DNA from 3 places in the Rhodoferax sp. LS1P39 genome. Region 1 is predicted to be linked to each of the others. Evidence: predicted binding sites of a transcription regulator. Region 1 holds the regulator's gene; each other region holds the start of a gene.

Region 1 (5,166 bases):
ATGTGGATCGAGCGCCGTATCGAAGGCGACCGGGGCGCGCGTATCCGCCTGGACGGCAGCCCCCTGTCGGCCCAGAAAATAGGCAAAAAGTGGGCCAAACACGCGGTGTGGATTCTGCTGTCGCTGTGGACCGGCTTTACCTTTGTGTCGTACTTCACCCCCACCCAGGAGCTGCTGCAGGAGTCGCTGGACCTGAGCTTTGGCTCGTGGGAGGTGTTTTGGGGCCTGTTTTACAGCGCCGCCACCTATGGCAACGCGGGCTTCATGCGCGAGCAGGTGTGCAAGTACATGTGCCCCTATGCCCGCTTCCAGAGCGCCATGTTCGACAAGGACACGCTCATCGTCAGCTACGACACGGGCCGGGGCGAGCCGCGCGGTGCCCGCTCCCGCAAGGCCAATAATGATGCATTGGCGGTGCTGGGCCTGGGCTCGTGCGTGGACTGCACCCTGTGCGTGCAGGTCTGCCCCACCGGCATCGACATCCGCCAGGGCCTGCAGTACGAATGCATCAACTGCGCCGCCTGTGTGGACGTGTGCGATGGCGTGATGGACAAAATGGGCTACGCCCGGGGCCTGATCCGCTTTGCCACCCAGAACGGCATGGCCGGGGGCTGGAACGCCCGCCAGATCCTGCGCCGGGTGCTGCGGCCCCGGGTGCTGATCTACACCGCGCTGCTGTGGACCATTGCGGCCGCGCTGCTGGCCACGCTGCTGCTGCGCACCCCGCTGAAGGTGGACGTGGTGCGCGACCGCGCCGCCTTGTCGCGCATCGTGGGCGGGGGCCAGCTGGAAAACGTCTACCGGCTGCAGGTGATGAACGCTACCGAGCTGCCCCAGCGCTACACCTTGTCGGCCCACGGGCTGGCCGGGCTGGTGGTGGCATCGGAGACCGAGGTGGAGGTGGGTGCCGTGGCGTCGCGCTGGGTGGCGGTGCGCCTGCACATCCCCTACGGCTCGGCCACGCCCGGCTCGCACCCGGTGGTGTTCGACATCGCCAGTGCCGACGGCAAGCACCGCATATCCGAAAAATCCACGTTCATCGTGCCCCGATAAGGAGAGAAGCCATGTCTGACAACACCCCTAAACCCTGGTGGAAATACGGCCATGTCTGGCTGGTGATCTCCGGCCCGCTGGTGGTGGTGGTGGCCGGGGTGGTCACCGCCTGGATCGCATTCACCCAGCAAGACCCGGTGCTGGCCCAGGACTACTACCGCCAGGGCTTGAACATCAACCAGACCCTGGCCACCCAGGGCTCGCTGGCCCCCGCCATCCAGGGGCGCAACCACGCCGCCACGCCGCCTGGCGCGGTGCGGCCCAAATAAGCGGAGCACGCAATGGCACCCCCGCGTTGGATCAGTGTGTTGTGGCCGGCTTTTTTAGGCGCCTGCCTGCTGGAGGGCCTGGTGTTTGCCGTGGTCGACCCGAACAGCCTGCAATGGCAGGGGCAGTCGCTGGAATGGTCGCGGCAAGGCGTGTACAGCCTGGCCTTTTTTACCTTCTGGGCGGTGGCAGCGGCGATCAGCAGCCTGACCCTGCTGGTCAGTCAGCCGGTGAACAATGTGCCTACTGGCAGGTCTGCAGATTGACGATGCGCTTGAGCGCGTCGGTGTCCAGGATGCGGATGTGGCGCTGCTTGACTTCGACAATGCCGTCCTCGGAGAACTTCGAGAACGTGCGGCTCACTGTTTCCAGCTTCAGGCCCAGGTAGCTGCCGATTTCTTCGCGCGTCATGCGCAGCACCAGCTCCAGCGGCGAGAAGCCGCGTGCGTGCAGGCGCTGCACCAGGTTCAGCAAAAAGGCCGCCAGCCGCTCCTCGGCCCGCATGCTGCCCAGCAGCAGCATCACGCCGTGCTCGCGCACGATTTCGCGGCTCATGATCTTGTGCACATGGCGCTGCAGGGCGTTGACCTCGCGCGACAGCTCTTCGATGCGCTCAAACGGCATCTCGCACACCTCGGCATCCTCCAGCGCCACTGCATCGCAGGTGTGCTGGTCGTTGACGATGCCGTCCAAGCCGATGATCTCGCCCGCCATCTGGAAGCCGGTGACCTGGTCGCGCCCGTCCTCGGTGGTGACCGAGGTCTTGAAAAACCCGGTGCGGATGGCATACAGCGCGGTAAATGTCTCGCCGTTGCGGAACAGCGTAGCCCCGCGTTTGACCTTGCGGCGCACGGCCACCAGGCCGTCGATGCGGTCCAGCTCGTCCTGGTTCAGGCCGAGCGGCATGCACAGCTCACGCAGATTGCAGTTCGAGCAGGCGACTTTGATGGCGATAGGTGTCATGCACGTAGTATGGACTTTTTGTGTGGCCTTATTCTCAACACATCGATCTGCAGGGGTGTTGATCCAGGTCAAGGGAGGCCCGGACCCTTCGCGGCACATTGCAGGGATGCAACAAAAGCGCTCGCCATGACCCATGTATTACCCCGCGTCCCCACCGAACTTCTGCAGCGTTTTGACGTGCCGGGGCCGCGCTACACCTCCTACCCCACCGCCGACCGCTTCGTGGAAGCCTTCACCGGCGAGGACTACGCCCGCGCCCTGCGCCTGCGCCGCAACACCGCCACCGCCCTGCCGCTGTCGCTGTACGTACACATCCCGTTTTGCGAGTCGCTGTGCTACTACTGCGCCTGCAACAAGATCATCACCAAGCGCCACGCGCGCGGCGCGGCCTACCTGCAGTACCTGGAGCGCGAGATGCTCTTGCACACCGCCCAGCTGGGCACGGGCCGGGCGGTCAGCCAGCTGCACCTGGGTGGCGGCAGCCCCACGTTTTTGAGCGATGCCGAGCTGGCCCAGCTCATGGCCCTGTTGCGCCGCCACTTCAGCCTGGCCCCCGGCGGTGAATACGCCATCGAGGTCGATCCGCGCACCGTGGATGCGACCCGGCTAGCCGCCCTGGCCGCCCTGGGCTTCAACCGCCTGAGCTTTGGCGTGCAGGACTTCGATGCCGACGTACAAAAGGCCGTGCACCGCGTGCAACCCGCGCAGCAGGTGTTCGACCTGGTGGCCGAAGCCCGCCGCCTAGGCTTTGAGTCCATCAACACCGACCTGATCTACGGCCTGCCGCGCCAAACGCCCACCTCGTTCGCCCACACGCTGGAACAGATCGTGGCGCTGCGCCCCGACCGCATCGCGCTGTACGCTTACGCCCATTTGCCCGAGCGCTTCAAGCCCCAGCGCCGCATCCTGAACGCCGAGCTGCCCACCGGTGCGGCCAAGCTGGCCATGCTGTCGCAGGCGCTGGACGCACTCATGGGCGCGGGCTACGTCTACGTGGGCATGGACCATTTCGCCCTGCCCAACGACGCGCTGGCCGTGGCCAAGCGCCAGGGGCGGCTGCACCGCAATTTCCAGGGTTACAGCACCCAGCCCGACTGCGACCTGATCGGCCTGGGCGTGTCGGCCATTGGCCGCATCGGTGCCACCTACAGCCAGAACGCCAAGACCCTGGAGGCCTACTGCGACATGATCGACCAGGGCCAGCTGCCGGTGGTGCGCGGCCTGGCCCTGGGCCGCGACGACGTGGTGCGCCGGGCCATCATCATGGCCATCATGTGCCAGGGCATGGTGCAGTTTGAATCCATCGAACTGGCCTACCTGGTGGACTTCAAAACCACCTTTGCCGCCGAGCTGCAGGCCCTGCAGCCCCTGGTGCAAGCGGGCATGGCCACGGTGGATGCAGGCAGCATCCAGGTCACCGCCACCGGCTGGTTCTTTGTGCGCGCCGTGGCCATGGTGTTCGACCGCTACCTGCAAGCCGACCAGAACCGCGCCCGGTTTTCCCGGATCATCTAATGCCCACACGCGCTGCCCCCACCCCACCCCAACCCTCCCCCGGCGGGGGAGGGGGCCATACATGTTCACCCTCCCCCTCCGGGGGAGGGCCGGGGTGGGGGCCAGATGTCCTGCCTGACTCCCTCTCCCCGTCGGGGAGAGGGTTGGGGTGAGGGCTTGACCCCATGCTCACAAACCTAGCCTGGACCGCCCTGCTCATGGGCCTTGCTGGTGGCCCGCACTGCGCAGGCATGTGCGGCGCGGCCTGCGCGGGCGTGGTACGCGTGGCCGGGGCCCGCCAAGGCATGTTGCAACTGCAGGCCGGGCGCTTGCTGGGCTACACGTTGGCGGGGGCATTGGCCGCCGCTGCCGTGCAGAACCTGGCTTGGCTGGTAGACCAATCTGCCGCGCTGCGCCCGGTGTGGACGCTGTTCCACGTGGCCGTACTGGTCTGGGGCGGCACGCTCTTGGTGCTGGCGCGACAACCCCTGTGGGTGGATGGCATGGGCCGCAACCTCTGGGCCAGCCTGCGCCCTCGGGTGGCGGGCCGGTCGTGGATCATGGTGGCCGGTGCCGCCTGGGCACTCATGCCCTGTGGCCTGCTGTACTCCGCCCTGCTGGTGGCCTCGCTCAGCGGCGGCCCGCTGGAGGGCGCGCTGTGCATGGCCTTGTTCGCGGTGGGCAGCAGCATCACCCTGGTGGCCGGGCCCTGGCTGTGGGTGCGCCTGCAGGCCTGGCGCAGCCCCCAGCGTAAGGAATGGGGCATGCGGGCGGCGGGTGCGGCGCTGGCGGGTGTGGCCGTATGGGCCTTGGTGCACGACATGGACCCGCAGGTTTTGGCGTTCTGCCAAAGCCTGTGGTGAAATTCGGCCCATGCACACTCCACCTCGCTTCTGGGCCGACCTCACCACCCGCGACTTCGCGCAGCTCGATGCGGCCCGCACCGTGGCCGTGCTGCCCGTGGCCGCCACCGAGCAGCACGGCCCGCACCTGCCGCTGAGCGTGGACACCACCCTGGTCGATGGCGTGATCGCCGCCGCGCTGCCGCTGCTGCCGGTAGATGCCTCGGTGCTGGTGCTGCCCACACAGCAAGTCGGCTTTAGCCCTGAGCATGTGCGCTTCCCCGGCACGCTCACCTTGTCGAGCGAAACCCTCATCCGCGTCTGGACCGAGCTGGGCGCTTGCGTGGCCCGCAGCGGTGTCAAAAAGCTGTTGATCTTTAATTCCCACGGCGGCCAGGTCAGCCTGATGGACATCGTGGCCCGCACCCTGCGCACCGAACACGACCTTCTGGTCTACAGCGCCAGCTGGTTCAACCTGCCGCTGATTGATGCGAACGCATTGTTCAGCCCCGAGGAGCACCGCTTCGGCATCCACGCGGGCGACACA
Region 2 (5,166 bases), on a different contig from region 1:
AGAATTTTTGCTGCGGGTGCGGATTGAGTTGCAAGGCGTTGCGGTCAATGGATAAAACGGCGCTCATGGGGATCCTTGAAACAGAAAGGTGTGGCCACAGGCTAACCAGCCACCACCGGATTGCCAACGCAGGAAATCGGCTTTGCATATCTGGAATGCGTCGTTGGGGCGGTGGGCCGGGTTGGTTAACTTCGCAGCATGAAAAACTTTCCCTTATCCCTTTCCCGCCGCCAATGGCTGCAACGTGCCGCCGTACTGCCCACTATCGGCGCACTTCCGCTGTGGAGCGCAGCGCAATCGCAGGCCGCGCTGGTCCTGGGCGACCAGGCTGGCGGCCTACGCGCCCTGTTCGAGGCCTCCAAGGCGCTGGACGGCGCACCGTTTGCCTGGCGCTGGGCCAACTTCCAGGGCGCTGCGCCCTTGTTTGAAGCCCAGCGCAGCGGCGCGGTGGACACGGCTATGGCGGGGGACTTACCGGTGCTGGCGGCGGCGGTGGGCAAGACGGCGATGAAGATCGTGGCCACGCGCGTGGGCAAGGCCGATTCGCTGGGCATCGTGGTGCAGGGCGACTCGCCGCTGCGCAGTGTGGCCGACCTGCGCGGCAAGACCGTGGTGGTGTCGTCGGCGCGCGGCAGCATTTCGCAGTACCAGCTGTATGGCGCGCTGGAAGAAGCCGGGGTGCGGCGCGACGAAGTCACCGTGAAGTTTGTGCTGCCCACCGACGCGTCCACCGCGTTCTCGTCCAAGCAGATCGATGCCTGGGCGATATTTGACCCGTACTACACCATCGCGCTGCAAAACGGGGGCCGCATCCTGCGCGACGGGCGCGGCATCAACACCGCCCTGGGCTTCATCACCGCCAGCGAAGAGGCTCTGGCCGACCCCGGCAAGCGCAAAGCCATCGTGCAGTTTCTCGACCGGCTGGGCCGCGCGGGCGACTGGGCGCTGGCCCACCCCGAGGCCTATGCCCAGGCCTATACACAGCTCACCCGGTTGCCCATCGAGGCGGCGCGCACCATCACGGGCCGCGCTGCGGTGACCGGGCGGCCGGTGAGCGAGGCCGACATCAGCGCCCTGCAAACCGTGGCCGACCGCTCGGCCCGCGACGGGATTTTGCCGGTGCGGGTGGATGTGCGCGCCATCACCGACACCCAGCTCTGGCCGCGCCAAAGCTAAAACAAAAAGCTCCTGTTTTTGATGTCAAAAACAGGAGCTGCTCACGCTTATAGAATAAGCGCCAGGGGGTGATTCAGGCCCTGAAAAAGGCCTTGTTTTTTAACGTACCAGCAACACCGGCACATGGCAGTGCGCCAGCACCTGGGTGGCCACTGAGCCCATCACCAGGTTGGCCAGAGCGCCGTGGCCATGGGATCCCATCACCAGCAGGTCGCAATTTTCGGTTTCGGCGAACTTGGCGATGGTTTCGCCGGGGGGGCCCATCTTCCAGCTGGTCTTGGCATTGATGCCGTGGCGCAGCAGGAATTCGGTCACCGGGGCCAGCACCAGCTCGGCCTCTTCATTGGCATAGTTGTCTACCGCCGCCTGGCCCACCACCGAGCGCACCCGGGGCGGAATGCTGGGCTGCACCGTCAGCACGATGTAGTCGCTCACGCCTGCAAACAGTTCACTGTGGGTGGCCAAGTAGGCCAGCATTTTTTTGGTGTGGTCGCTGCCGTCCACGGCAAGAAGAATTTTCATGGTGTGCCTCCAAAGTTGTATGCAGCAGTGTAGGCCGTAGGTGCGCTCTGTGGTTGCGCTAGATCAAAGAACGGGGCCACCGCCTACACGGGTGCGGCGTGCAGGACTACCTGGCGGTTCACGCGCCTAACGCTTGCCCGCACGTGAGACCAAAAACACCCCCGGCAGAATCAGCGCGGCACCCAGCAGATGGTGCCAGCCCAGGCTTTCGCCCAACACCCACCAGGCCAGCAACGCGCCATACAGCGGGCCCAGGTACAGCGTGACGGCCACCTTGCTGGCCCCCAGAATCTTTTGCGCCCAGCCATAAATCCCGTAGGCCATGATGCCCGGCACCAGGGCCGCCGCCAGCCCCAGCGCCCAGGCCTCGGTGCCCAGCGGCGGGGTCTCGGGCTGGGCCATTTCCCAGGCGGTGCCCAGCAGCAAAACCGGCATGGCCCCCCAGCAGATGGCGGCCAGGCGGGCGGTGGCACCCAGGGTGCTGGGCCATATTTTTTGCAGCAGCGCATACAGCGCCCAGGACACCATGGCGGCCAGTATCCAGAGGTCGCCCACCACAAACTGCACCTGGCCCAGCGCCGTCCATTCGCCCTTCACGATCACATGCAGCACGCCCGCCAGCGCGATCGCCACGCCGAGAGCCTGCGACCCGCGCATGCGTTCGTGCAGCCACAGCACCGAGCCCAGGGCGATCAGCACCGGCGATGCGGAATAGATCAGCGCAATGTTCACCGCACCCGTGGTCTGCGCGCCCACATACACCCAGGCCCCGCAGACCACCATGCCGCAAAAGCCCAGCACCCCGTACTGGTACCACACCGCCGCAATGTTGCGCCATTCGCGCCGCAGCTCGGCACGCGCATGCAGGCTCAGCAGCAGCCCCGCCAGGCCCCAGCGGATGCAGGCCAGCGTGTAAGGCTCGATCACCCCCGGTGCCCGCCGCGCCACAAAATAGTTGACCGCCCACAGCAGCGGAATCAGCCAGATGGCTGACTGGGCCAGGCGGGTGGGGGCATCAGGGCGCAAGGGTGGCGTTCCAGGGGATGGACAAAAAAATGCTCCTGTTTTTAATATCAAAAACAGGAGCTTCTTGCGCCCATGGAATGGGCGCTAGTGCCTTATTTTAGGCCTGAAAATATGGCTTCAAAATCACATTCCCGCGTAATTCGGCCCGCCGCCGCCTTCGGGCGTGACCCAGACGATGTTCTGCGCCGCGACCATCCGTTAGGACTTGCCGGCGGACGCTGCGATGCGCGTCAACGCAGGGCGGTACGCGGGCAAGATGCCTGCCGCGTCCTTGCTGCCTTCACCCGCAGACCGGATGATCTCGATCCCTTGCTGGGTGTGCACCCGCTCCAACGCCATCAAGGCGAGGTCGGCTTGGCCCGGCACGAGCTGGCCGAGCAGATACTGAACGCCGTCCATGCTGCCGATATTGGCGATGCCGTACATCGCAGACATGACCAGCGCTGAACGCTTCTCGGTGGTGTCGGCGGCGGCAATGCGGGTCAAGCCGTCGACAGCGGCTGGATTCGCCATGCTTTCCAGGGTCTGGAGGATGCGCCCGCGGTTGTCGGGCGGCAGCACGCTGTACTCACCGGCCAAGGCCAGAATCTGCTCGGAGTTGGCAGAACGCGCGAGTGCCGCCATGGCGGAACGTTCGACCGCCGGGTTGTCGGCGTTCACGAGCGCTTGCACGTAGCCCGCGGCGTTCTCCGGGGTCATGCCTGCCTCGATTCGGCGGCCCAATGCAATCGCGGCGTCTCCAGGGACCATGCCCCGCAATTGATCGAACTGCTGCACCACGGCGCGGGCTTGTGCGTTCAACGGGGTGTCCACGCGAGGCATGGGTTTCGCGGACGCATCGTGGTCGTGCTGGTGGTCGTTCCCGTGCGCGTGCGGCACGCCATGGTCGTGCTGCTCCGACGGCGCTGCGGCATCTGGAGCCACCACCGTCCTGGCGGCCGATGGGGTCGCAGGTGCCTGGCCGTTGGCCATGTAGAAGTAGGTGCCTGCGACGCCAACAGCCCCTGCGGCCAATGCGATCTTCCAGTTCATGTCGATGCCTCTTTGCCAGGACTTGCCATCACGGGATTGTCACGTCGATACGTGTCACGTTGTTGGTTTCGTCGAGTTCGTCGATGACGTTCAATGGATCCATGGTGATTTCGAGGATGTAAGGCCCCGCCGGTACGGCCGTGACATCAATCCATTGGCCGGACAGGTTCGCACTGTAGATGTCAGCCCAACCGGCCTGGATACCCTGGTTGCTGCAGGTGTAGCGCGGCGACGGGTTGGCGGCGGTGTCGATCCGGGTGATGTCCATCAAGCAAAAGCCCACCTTTTTGCCAGTGCGCACCAGCGAGCCTGAGGGGGTGAGCAGGCGGTACTGGGCAAAGCTGCGGAAGTGGTAGTGGCCATGGCACGCACCCCACTCAAACGACGGACTGGAGGCCGGGTTGCCCAGCACCAGGTCGGCCGTACCGATGTTGCGGGACTGTGTCGTGAAGCGCATCAGCTTCTTGGTGCCGGCGGTGATCGTACCTTCCTCGATTTCACAGGAATTGCTGGCGAACGTCTCCGTGGTGAAGTAGGGGTTCAGCGCGGTGGGGTATATCGTGAGGTCGGGCTTGCCGGTGGAGGCGGTACCGCTGTAGGTGGCCTTGATCGTCAACCCCGAGTAGGCGGAATACCCGTGCACCATGATGAAGTAGTCCCCGCTGCGTGCCGGGTTGATGCTGACGGTCTCGTTGCTGCCACTTGCATAAGGACGCTGGTCATACACGGTGGTCGTGGCCAGTTGGCCGTACTTCACGTAGATGTCCGCGTCACCCGTAGTGCCGGTGATGCTGAAGGTCACGCTGGCGGCGCCTGTCGGCACCGCGAACCGGAAGTTCGCCACGCTGTTACTGGCACCCGACAAGCCGGTGATGGGGGCGTTGTTCGCCAGGGGCTGGATCGCATCGCGGATCGTATAGGTTGCGCTGGCCATGGCACTGGCGGCGTAGCCGGTCGCGAAAGCGGCTGCCTTCACCGTGGTGGTGGACGTGATCAGGATGGGCGCGACGTACACCTCCGAGCCTGTGGTGGGAGTCGCTCCGTTGAGCGTGAAGCGGATGACGGCGTTCGGTGTCGTCGATGCCAGCGCCGCGCTCACCTGCCCGGAATAGGTTCCCGCAGCGGGCGAAAATGTCGGCATGGCCGCAATGGCACTGCCACCCGCGTTGTGGCTCGCCTTCAAGCTGACGCCGGTATACGCGGTGTAGCCATGCACCATTACGTACCAGGTTCCGGCGGCGGGGTTGTTGACGGTGACGGTCTCGTTCGAACTGGAACTGTAAGGACGGTAGTCCCAGAGCGACTCGCTGGGCACGGCGCTGTACCTGACGTACAGATCGGCATCGCCCGATGTGCCGGCCATCGCAAAGACCGCTTGGCTCGCACCGGCTGGCACGGTGAACGCATAGT
Region 3 (5,166 bases), on a different contig from region 1:
TGGCGTGTGAGCGTCTTGCACGGCCCCAACCAATACACCGAGGAGAACACACCATGAGTTCCAAAGAAAACGTCGCCGTCCACCAATTGCTGGCCCTGCTGGAGTCCCGCTACGCCATCCGCGTGCTGTGGGCCCTGCGCGACGGCCACGCCCAGACCTTCCGCCTGCTGCAAGACAGCGTGGGCGGTGTCACCCCCAACACCCTGAACACCCGCCTCAAAGAGCTGCGCGAAGCCGACCTGCTGACCCACGGCTCCGAAGGCTACAGCGTCACCCCCAGCGGTGCCGATTTGCTCAAGCGCCTGAGCGACCTGCAAGCCTTCGCCGGCAAGTGGTCCACCGCCCAGGCCAAGAAGGTCAAGTAAACCGCTGCGGCGGTTACAAAAAAGGGGCTGGGAAGTGATTCCCAGCCCCTTTTTGCGTAGCAAACGCTATCCGGCTGGCGGCGTACCCGAGTTTTGCAACATGGTGGATACTGCTACCACGAACACCCGGGCCTGCTCCACCGCCCAGTGGGCGGTAACCGCCGTCACATCATCACCGGTGTAGTCGGCCAACAAGCGGACCTGCTCCACCTCGTTCAAGGAACGGCCCAGCGCGCGGGGCAGCAAGTTGGTTTGGATGAGTTGGTGCCCAAAGGCTGCGATCAGGCCACGGTGGGTTTTGGTGGTTTTGAAATCCACGGCAGACACCGCCAATAGCGCCGCATGCGCAGCGTCATACATGGCGTAATAGGCGCGGTTGCAAGCACCTTCAACCTCACCAGCCTCCAACAGCAGTTCTGCGCCCCCCAAGGCCCGCTCAGCTTTTTCCAGATACCGGGTGGGCGACATGGGCGCACTCACAAACGGACACCTTCTCGCCGGATGTTGTCGATCAGCGCCGGGTTGCTGAAATGCTCCGGGTAGTCCATATCGTCTTGCCACAAGGGCAAGGCCTGCACCAGGATCCCGGTGTCCAACAGCACATCAAAAGCAATCCCGGCCATGCTAATCGCCGCCTCGGTGCGTTCGCCGTGGACGCCGTGCAACACCACGGCTACGTCGGCATCGCTGTCGGGCTGGTGGGTGTGCCGCGCCCGGCTGCCAAACAAAATGGCGTAGTCCACCGGGTACACCACCGCCACACGCCCCAGAAAAGACTGGACGGCGTGGGCGGTAGCGGCATCAACCGGGGTGGCTAGAGAGGGCATGCGATAAAGCGTACCACGCCCGTCACGCCACCGCCCGCCCAAAGCTGAACTGCCCCGGTGCCTGGATCGGGTCCACGTCCACCGGAATCACATCCTTGGGCAGGAACTTGCCTTCCAGCAGCAGCTTGGACAGCGGGTTCTCGATGCGCTGCTGGATGGCGCGCTTCAGGGGGCGCGCGCCAAACACCGGGTCGAAGCCGACCTTGGCCAGCTCGGCGATGGCCGCAGGCGACACCTGCAGCGTCAGGTCCATCTTGGCCAGGCGGGCTTCCAGCACCTTGATCTGGATGGCGGCGATGGCTTCGATGTTCTTCGCGTCCAGCGCGTGGAACACCACGGTCTCGTCGATGCGGTTCAAAAATTCCGGGCGGAAGTAGTTCTTCAGCTCGTCCTGCACCGCGTCCTTGATGTCCTCGTAGTCCTGGCCCACCATGGTCTGGATGATGGGCGAGCCAATGTTGCTGGTCATCACGATCACGGTGTTCTTGAAGTCCACGGTGCGGCCCTGGCCGTCCGTCAGGCGGCCATCGTCCAGCACCTGCAGCAGCACGTTGAAGACATCGGGGTGGGCTTTTTCCACCTCGTCCAGCAGCAGCACGCTGTAGGGCTTGCGGCGCACGGCCTCGGTGAGGTAGCCGCCCTCCTCGTAGCCCACGTAGCCGGGCGGCGCGCCGATGAGCCGGGCGACGGAATGCTTCTCCATGAACTCACTCATGTCGATGCGGATGAGGTGGTCTTCCGAGTCGAACATGAAGCCCGCCAGCGCCTTGCACAGCTCGGTCTTGCCCACGCCCGTGGGGCCCAGGAACAGGAAGGAGCCGGTGGGCCGGTTCGGGTCACTCAAGCCCGCACGGCTGCGGCGGATGGCGTTGGCTACCGCGGTGATGGCCTCGTCCTGGCCGACCACGCGGTCGTGCAGCTTGACTTCCATCTGCAGCAGCTTGTCGCGCTCGCCCTGCATCAGTTTGGACACGGGAATGCCGGTGGCGCGGGCCACCACCTCGGCGATTTCTTCCGCGCCCACCTGGGTGCGCAGCAGGCGCGGGGCGCTGGCGGAGCCCTTCACCGATTCCTTGGCCTGCGTTTCCTTGAGCTGCTTTTCCAGCTCGGGCAGCTTGCCGTACTGCAGCTCGGCGACCTTGTTGAAGTCGCCCTTGCGCTTGAGTTCTTCGATCTGGAAGCGCATTTTCTCGATGTCGCCCATGACCTCTTTGGAGCCTTGGGCCTGGGCTTTCTCCGACTGCCAGATCTCGTCGTAATCGGCAATCTCCTTTTGCAGCCGAACGATCTCTTCCTGGATCAGGCCCAGGCGCTTTTGCGAGGATTCGTCTTTCTCGCGCTTCACGGCTTCGCGCTCGATCTGCAGCTGGATCAGGCGGCGGTCGAGCTTGTCCATCACCTCGGGCTTGGAATCCATCTCGATCTTGATCTTGGCCGCGGCCTCGTCGATCAGGTCGATCGCCTTGTCAGGCAAGAACCGGTCGGTGATGTAGCGGTGGCTGAGCTCGGCCGCGGCCACGATGGCCGGGTCGGTGATCTGCACGCCGTGGTGCACCTCGTATTTTTCCTGCAGGCCGCGCAGGATGGCGATGGTGGCCTCTACCGTGGGCTCGCCCACCAGGATTTTCTGGAAGCGCCGTTCCAGGGCCGCGTCTTTTTCGATGTACTTGCGGTACTCGTCCAACGTGGTGGCACCCACGCAGTGCAATTCGCCGCGCGCCAGGGCGGGCTTGAGCATATTGCCCGCGTCCATCGCGCCCTCGGCCTTGCCCGCGCCGACCATGGTGTGCAGCTCGTCGATGAAGACGATGGTCTGGCCTTCGTCCTTGGCCAGCTCTTTCAGCACGGTCTTCAGGCGCTCTTCGAATTCACCGCGGAACTTGGCTCCGGCCAGCAGGGCCGCCATGTCCAGCGAGAGTACGCGCTTGCCTTTGAGCGACTCGGGCACCTCGCCCGCCACGATGCGCTGGGCCAGGCCTTCGACAATGGCGGTCTTGCCCACGCCGGGTTCGCCGATCAGCACCGGGTTGTTCTTGGTACGGCGCTGCAGCACCTGGATGGCGCGGCGGATTTCGTCGTCGCGGCCAATCACCGGGTCTAGCTTGCCCATGCGGGCGCGCTCGGTCAGGTCCAGGCAGTATTTTTTGAGCGATTCGCGCTGGCCTTCGGCATCGGCGTTGTCCACACTTTGGCCGCCGCGCACCGCATCAATCGCCGCTTCCAGCGATTTGCGGGTCAGGCCCGCGGCGCGCACCTGCTGGGCAAAGTCGGCCTTGCTGTCGGTCAGCGCCAGCAAAAACAGCTCGCTGGAGACGAACTGGTCGCCGCGCTTGATGGCTTCTTTCTCGGCCCCCTGCAGCAGGCTGACGAAGTCGCGGCTGGGTTGCACCTGGTCTTGCCCGTGCACCGTGGGTAGCTTTTTGAGGGCCGCCTCGGCCACGCCCAGCAGGCTGGGCACGTTCACGCCTGCGCGCTGCAGCAGCGCCTGCGGGCCGTCGTCTTGCCGCAGCATGGCCGCCAGCACGTGGGCCGGTTCGATGTAGCCATGGTCGGCACCCAGTGCCAGGGTTTGTGCGTCGCCCAGGGCTTCCTGGAATTTGGTGGTGAGTTTGTCTTGTCGCATGTGGATCTCCAATGCTGTGACAGATGGGCCAGAGCTCTGCTTTTTCAAGACTCCGCGGTGGCAAAGCTTGCGCCAGATCAAACCCGGGGCTTATAAAAAATCAGCCTCCTGTGCTTATGGAATCAGCACAAGCAGCTATAAAAACAGAAGCAAATGCAAATAGACCCAAAGTCCTAAAATCCACCCATGAACATCCACCAGCTCTCGGCCCGCTACAACCAGGAGCAAGACCGCATTCTGGTACGCATCAACTCCACCGAAGGCACCGAGATGCGCCTGTGGCTGACCCGCCGCCTCACCCTGGCCCTGTGGCCCACGCTGAACAAAGCCGTGGTGGAGCACGTGGCGCGGCAAGACGGCGGCGCCAGCCACTTGCGCGACGAGGCCAGCAAGAAGATGCTGGCCGACTTCCAGCGCGAAGCCGTGCTGCGCGAGGCCGACTTCTCCACACCCTACCAAGATGCACCCGACACTGCTGCCCCTGCCGCCTTGCCCCTGGGCAGCGCCCCCCTGCTGGTGACCGAGGTGCGCATCACCCCGGTGGCCAACGGCCCCCTGAAAATCGCCTTCAACGAGCAGTTGGTGGGCCAGGCCAACGGTCGTGGCTTCCAGGTGGAGCTGGCCCCGCCGCTGGTGCACGGCCTGGTGCAGTTGCTGGAGCGGGCCCTGCAGCAGTCGGCCTGGGGGGAAGGCAGCGAGTTGCTGGGCGCACCGCCGCTGCAGGCCAGCGACGCGCCGGTGCAGGCAGACCGGCCCAAATACCTGAATTAGTTGCGGACCTGGGTGGCTATTTGTCCCCCTTTTGAGGGATGCAGGTAACTGCCAAAGTTCTATTCTTGAACCGTCCCAGGCGCTCCCTGCCGGGGCGCAGGTGCCGCCCATTGGCGCACGGGCATCTGCTCCATTTGCGCCGGATGAAACAGGAGCAACACCATGGCCACTACCACCATCAGCATGCCCTCGGTAGGCAACGTCGTGCGGGTCTCGATCCCGTCCGAAGTCCACAACGACATCGCCAAATTCCAGAAAATCCAGAAAGAGCTGCTGGGCAAACTGGGCTGTCTGGGCTGCTGCTCGGGCTGGGACATTCGCTTCAATGTGCAGCGGCAGTTTGTGCTGGATGCCAAGCTGGGCCTGCAGGAAGTGCTGCGCTGAACCCACAGCCTCGCGCCATGTTCCAGCCGCCGCCGCTGGGCGTGGGGATGGTCTACTTCCCCGCGCTGGCCCCGTTCTACGCCGACTGCGGCGGGCTGCTGGACGTGCTGGAGGTAGAGCCGCAAACCCTGTGGCACAGCGGCGTGGCCGCCCACTCGCTGATGGATGGCGCCTTTGCATCGCTGCTGCGCAGCCC

What was found. The regulator FNR, encoded in region 1, switches genes on or off when oxygen is low (the NO sensors DNR and NnrR bind a similar motif). The targets are predictions, from matches to a motif close to TTGATNNNNATCAA.
Region 2: the regulator FNR is predicted to act here: its motif matches at 1,752-1,765, upstream of AC097O_RS22220 (universal stress protein).
Region 3: the regulator FNR is predicted to act here: its motif matches at 3,883-3,896, upstream of clpB (ATP-dependent chaperone ClpB).

The regions. Positions count from the first base shown of each region.
Region 1 is NZ_JBWMAV010000013.1:114,164-119,329, forward strand. It holds gene ccoG (cytochrome c oxidase accessory protein CcoG) at 1-1,053, shown strand, start outside; gene AC097O_RS18760 (FixH family protein) at 1,065-1,322, shown strand; gene AC097O_RS18765 (hypothetical protein) at 1,335-1,586, shown strand; gene fnr (fumarate/nitrate reduction transcriptional regulator Fnr) at 1,564-2,283, opposite strand; gene hemN (oxygen-independent coproporphyrinogen III oxidase) at 2,410-3,798, shown strand; gene AC097O_RS18780 (sulfite exporter TauE/SafE family protein) at 3,963-4,640, shown strand; gene AC097O_RS18785 (creatininase family protein) at 4,651-5,166, shown strand, end outside.
Region 2 is NZ_JBWMAV010000019.1:14,590-19,755, reverse strand. It holds gene AC097O_RS22230 (class II aldolase/adducin family protein) at 1-67, opposite strand, end outside; gene AC097O_RS22225 (ABC transporter substrate-binding protein) at 199-1,176, shown strand; gene AC097O_RS22220 (universal stress protein) at 1,276-1,698, opposite strand; gene AC097O_RS22215 (DMT family transporter) at 1,825-2,724, opposite strand; gene AC097O_RS22210 (4Fe-4S dicluster domain-containing protein) at 2,848-2,919, opposite strand; gene AC097O_RS22205 (hypothetical protein) at 2,923-3,756, opposite strand; gene AC097O_RS22200 (lysyl oxidase family protein) at 3,785-5,166, opposite strand, start outside.
Region 3 is NZ_JBWMAV010000017.1:44,613-49,778, forward strand. It holds gene AC097O_RS21285 (winged helix-turn-helix transcriptional regulator) at 54-365, shown strand; gene AC097O_RS21290 (HEPN domain-containing protein) at 432-833, opposite strand; gene AC097O_RS21295 (nucleotidyltransferase family protein) at 842-1,192, opposite strand; gene clpB (ATP-dependent chaperone ClpB) at 1,215-3,815, opposite strand; gene AC097O_RS21305 (hypothetical protein) at 4,002-4,586, shown strand; gene AC097O_RS21310 (hypothetical protein) at 4,749-4,970, shown strand; gene AC097O_RS21315 (MbnB/TglH/ChrH family RiPP precursor modification enzyme) at 4,988-5,166, shown strand, end outside.